Regions from separate parts of the Enterococcus sp. S86.2 genome, predicted to be linked through region 2. Evidence: riboswitches for the same ligand, from Rfam matches in the RefSeq annotation. Region 2 holds a riboswitch; the other holds the start of a gene.
The links. Region 2 has a riboswitch for thiamine pyrophosphate ahead of thiT (energy-coupled thiamine transporter ThiT). Riboswitches for the same ligand answer to the same signal wherever they lie in the genome.
Positions count from the first base shown of each region.

Region 1 (2,462 bases), 1.1 Mb from region 2:
TTTGGCGACATATAAGCCGGTATGATTGGTGTTTGGGGTCCAGTCTAAAACAAACGTCACTTTTTCTAGTTTTGTTTCTTTTTTACTTGCTTGTCCACTGTGACAAGCACCTAATGTTATTAACGTTGTAACCAATAAAATACCACTGATTAATTTTTTCATTTTTGCTCCTTCTTCCATGGCATCGAAATTTTTTCTAACACTAAAACAGCTCCTAAAAGTAGTAGACTTAAAGCTGAAATGAGAAAAATCACGGCAAACATTTTGTCAAAACTATAAGATTTTCTCACGCGGGTCATGTACACCCCTAGACCTTCAAAACCGCCTAGCCATTCTGATACCACAGCTCCGATTAAGGCATACGTGACTGCAATTTTTAATGCGGCAAAAAATGAACCTAAACTAGCGGGCAACTTAATATGCCAAAAAATCTGGTAAGATTTCGCCCCCATCGATTGCAATAATAAAATTTCATCCGGATCAATGGCCGCAAAGCCATTTAACAAGCTTAACGCTACCGGAAAAAAGATCGTCAAAATAATCAACACAACTTTTGGCAACATCCCAAATCCCAACCAAATAATCAATAAGGGAGCTAAAGCAACCGTTGGAATTGTTTGACTTAAAACTAGTAAAGGATAAATCGCTTGTTTCAACCAATGGATGTGATCCATAATAACTGCCAAAACAAAACCGAGTAAAACACCTGCTAAAAGTCCTAAGATGGCTTCTAACAACGTAACCTTCGCATTTGCCGCTAGCTGAGGCCAGTCTGTTAGTAAAGCTTGCAGTACCGCTTTAGGACTGGGTAACATAAATGCTGGAACAATATTTTTTACTGTGACAAACTGCCACACTGCTAAAATCATTAGTATAGTGGCAACGGGAATTAAATTAATGTTGGTGTTTATCCGTTTTTTCGGCAATGGTCAGCCCATCTCCTTTTGGCGTATACGCAATTTTTACGTAGGCAGAAACACTTGGCGCTCCCGCTTTAACAGCAATTAATTGACATTGTTTCACTAGCTCCATCAAGCCTTCATAATCTCCTTCAACGCTTGTTTCAAAAGCGCCTACTTGATAGGTATACCCTGTACTTTTGATGTAGTCGATGACTTCATCTACAATAGCGATGACTTCTTTTTTACTTTCTACTTTTGGTAAAACTTGAATTGCGATACTTGCGTCCATTTTTTTCACACTCCATTATTTTTTACCGATACGTGAACTGCATGAGCTAAATGAATTTCTTTTAAAGATTTGATTCAATAAAACAGCCACTAGCAAACTTTTTGCACTTTATTCAAACTCTAGTCTTTGAGAACAAAAAAATCTCAGTATCATAAGACGATACTGAGACAAAAGTTATATTATTCAACTGTACAAAAGTCCGTGATGACCTACTTTGCACACCAAAATAAACTCCTTACCTACGTCAGCATTATCTGAATCAGGTTAACGGGTCGAAGTCGAACTTCCTCTCAGCCATTACAGCTCCCCACATATTCGGTTGCACTTAAATTAACAAAGAAAAATAGATTGGTCAAGTTTTTTGGTAGAAAGTACTTAAATGCGATTTTATTCCCCTCCAAACAGTGAACCAAAAAAATTTTTACACGGCACATTTCCATCCTGCTAATTTCAGGTGTTACGTAAGCCAGCGAACAATATTGGGTAAAACGATGATAGTGTACAAGGTGCGACAAATTTGAATACCCGCAATTTTAGGCATGTCGCCACCTAATTCCCCCGCAATTAAGGAAATATCTGTCGCCCCAGCAGGAGAAGAAGCAAATAATGCTGACTTTAAATCTAAAATTCCTTTTTTAGATACAAGGTAACCAAACAATACATTTATCATTAAGTAGCTTCCTAATAATAAAAGTGCCGGAATAAATAAGCGACTCATTTCTTTTAAACTATCTTGTGTAAAGGTACTGCCGATGATTGTCCCAGCAAAAATTTGGGCAATGTAGCGAATATTCGTGTTTAGTTGCGCAGTATTTTTTATTATTTTCAAAATACTGGAAAAAATTAACGAAAACATTAACGCCCCCGCCGGTATATGAAGGGATAAACCAATCAATCCTCCAATACTTGCGATAATCAAAATAAGACCGTCATTGACAATAAAATCACTTGTACCAAAAGGCAGCTGTGTAACAATTTTTTTAGCCTCCGATGATTTTAAAGTATCTTCTTTTCTTTGAAAGCGATCAAGCAGCAGCTTAATCCAGTATGGAAGAATAAGCAGCATCCCGACTAAACGCACCAGTTGCATCGTTGCGACTATCTCAGCTTGTGCGCCCATATCGATACTAATCAAAGACACATCCATAATTCCTCCGGGCATACAGGAAAGCAAGGCCGTAATTAAATCAATTGAGAAAAAAGTATGAATTAAAAAACCCACAATAAACATATTCAGCGTAAATAAGGTCATCAAAAACACGATCGATTTT
Region 1 covers NZ_CM206813.1:2,036,944-2,039,405, forward strand. Annotated here, with positions in the region: gene AC6R0T_RS09650 (ABC transporter substrate-binding protein) at 1-162, opposite strand, end outside; gene AC6R0T_RS09655 (ABC transporter permease) at 159-926, opposite strand; gene AC6R0T_RS09660 (thiamine-binding protein) at 895-1,191, opposite strand; TPP riboswitch at 1,411-1,511, opposite strand; gene AC6R0T_RS09665 (AbrB family protein) at 1,649-2,462, opposite strand, start outside.
Region 1: linked by a shared signal. The riboswitch ahead of AC6R0T_RS09660 (thiamine-binding protein) and the one ahead of thiT (energy-coupled thiamine transporter ThiT) in region 2 are both predicted to bind thiamine pyrophosphate.

Region 2 (2,462 bases):
AAATTTGAACAAATCAATCCTCAAACTGTAAAATTAAGTGGCCGCAACTGGACGACTTATGAACAAGCTGCCATTACCATTACGCAAATTAAAAAAGGGCAGTGGCAAGTGACGCTCAATGAATCGGGTCTGCCGTATACTACGGCTACTGTCAGCTATGATAAAGAAAAAACAGCACAAGCATTAAAAGATGCAAGTAATTATGGTCAACGAATGACACCCTATGGATTTGCCAGCACTCAGATTTTCACCGAGCCTGTGAAAACAATCGAAGCAGCAAGCAAAGCTGTGGAAAAAGTCTATGCTTTAAAAGAAGATGAATTAACAGGGGAAGAAAAAACTGTGGATAACCAAGAAACCTTCGTCTTTACTGTGGGTAAACAAATTAACGGCAAAATGGTACAAGAAGTTGTGGTGATACCTGCAACCGGAGAATATTATACGCGGTAAAGCGGCAGTTAATTTTTAGTAGGTCTTAGTAGGTCTTACCAGCATGACAGCTTTAAGCTGTTCTTTCCACAAATAACATAAAATATGCTATGCTGAGTACGTAAAAAAACAAAATAGAATTCGTTCACAAAGGGGAGCCGTTTGGCTGAGATTGTAAGTCTACTAAACCCTTCGTACCTGTATCGATCATTCGAGCGTAGGAATTGTGACAAGTTTGAAGTGCTACTTCTCCTTTGTCCCGAATAGAAGTTTGCGGCGTTTTTGCCGGTCGTAAACTTTGCGTGACGGTTCTTAAAGGAGGATTTTTTTATGGCAAAAAGACTAGAATTACAAGTATGGGTGGAAGGAACGGTAATTGCTGCAGCGGCAATGGCGCTATCTTTTATTCCGATTCAAACTGCAAATTCGGCCTTTGATCTATCATTGGGGATGGTACCACTTGTTTTATACTCCTACCGGCGGGGCCTTATACCAGGACTAACAGCTGGTTTTGTTTGGGGGCTGTTAAGCATTGTCATTGGGACAGCAATGAAAAATTTTGTTTCAGTACCACAAATAATTTTTGAATATCCCTTTGCTTTTGCATTTGGTGGTTTTGGCGGAATTTTTGCTAAAAAAATCCAGACAGCAGTGGAACACCGGCGTAATACCGCGGTCTTATATGTTGTTTTAGGGGGCGTAGTGGCTGCCTTTGCCCGTTGGTTTTGGCATTTTTGGGCAGGTGTTTTCGTTTGGGGCGCCTACGCACCAGATGGGATGAACCCTTACTTGTATTCCTTTATCTTAAATGGTGCTTCAGCTTTGGCAAATGCGATTTATGTGGCGGTGGTGTTAGGTATTTTGGTGAAAGTAGCACCACAACTGTTTATTCCAAAACGCAGCCATTTCATTTCAGCGGCGAAATCAAAATAAAAAATAAGGCTTGTGGCAAAAGATTTGTCGCAGGCCTTATTTTAATAAAGGTATTATCAGTAAAATATTTAGTGATTGCTGAAAGATCTGGCGATAACTAGCAGATCTGTTGTAACGTAAGTACCAAATTGGTTTTTGCAGTCAATGGTGTGGGTGGTTTAATTTGGCATTAACAATAAATCGTTGTCTTCATGTTTTAAGTACCAATTTCGTTCTGCTTTACTGTAAATTAAAGTAGCCACCAGCATTTCTGGTTTATCATAGCCGAAAGTGACGCTTTGGCGTAAGCCGCTTTCTTCAACTAAATAAATCGGAATGTGAAATTCTTTATTAACGACTTCACTGCTTTTTAGACAGAAGATAACTCCTTCTTGAAAGAGTCCCTTCATTTCTTTTAAAAGATTTAAATCAAGTTTTTCCACAGGGGTTGCTTTTCTGAAAAAACTGCGACGATCATTTAATTTACCTAATGCAACGCGGGTAATTTTGTCAGCTAAAATACGATAAAATTCGTCTAAATAGCGATAGTAAATTCGCGTTAGGCCATCTTTTAAATCAAAGAAGACAAAATTGTTTTGCAACTTATAAAAAAACGGTGAATGAAGATGCGTTTTCATGTGGCCAAAATATAACAGCTCAGAAATTTCTAGCGGCGTTAATTCTTTTAGCATGGCTGCATCGCTAAAATCAATCCACTTTAAATCTTCGGTAATGCGCCCTTTGCGTACTTCGTCAAAAAAGCGATCAACACTTTCGTTGCCTCGAATAATCTTCATACCGGTATGTGCTTCAAATTCACCGTAGTTTGAGGAAGGATCTAATAAAAGTAAATTACTAGGATAATGCACAATGCCATGAACAAAGTCCGCCGGTGTGATTCCGCGGGCCAAAATGGCATTACTCGTTGTATCAATATGTACATAGACCATTTCTGGCATTTTGCCCACTCCTCCTTTATATCACTTTAAGTTATTTTACAATAAACAGTGAGAAAATGCTTGTATCTTTTCTTTTAAGATTATGTTACAACAAGAACACGTTTTTGCAATTATTTCAAACCAATTGTAATAATTTTGCGCTGTGTTCAAGTTGGATTTTCA
Region 2 covers NZ_CM206813.1:288,262-290,723, forward strand. Annotated here, with positions in the region: gene AC6R0T_RS01210 (hypothetical protein) at 1-450, shown strand, start outside; TPP riboswitch at 571-670, shown strand; gene thiT (energy-coupled thiamine transporter ThiT) at 760-1,362, shown strand; gene AC6R0T_RS01220 (hypothetical protein) at 1,521-2,300, opposite strand.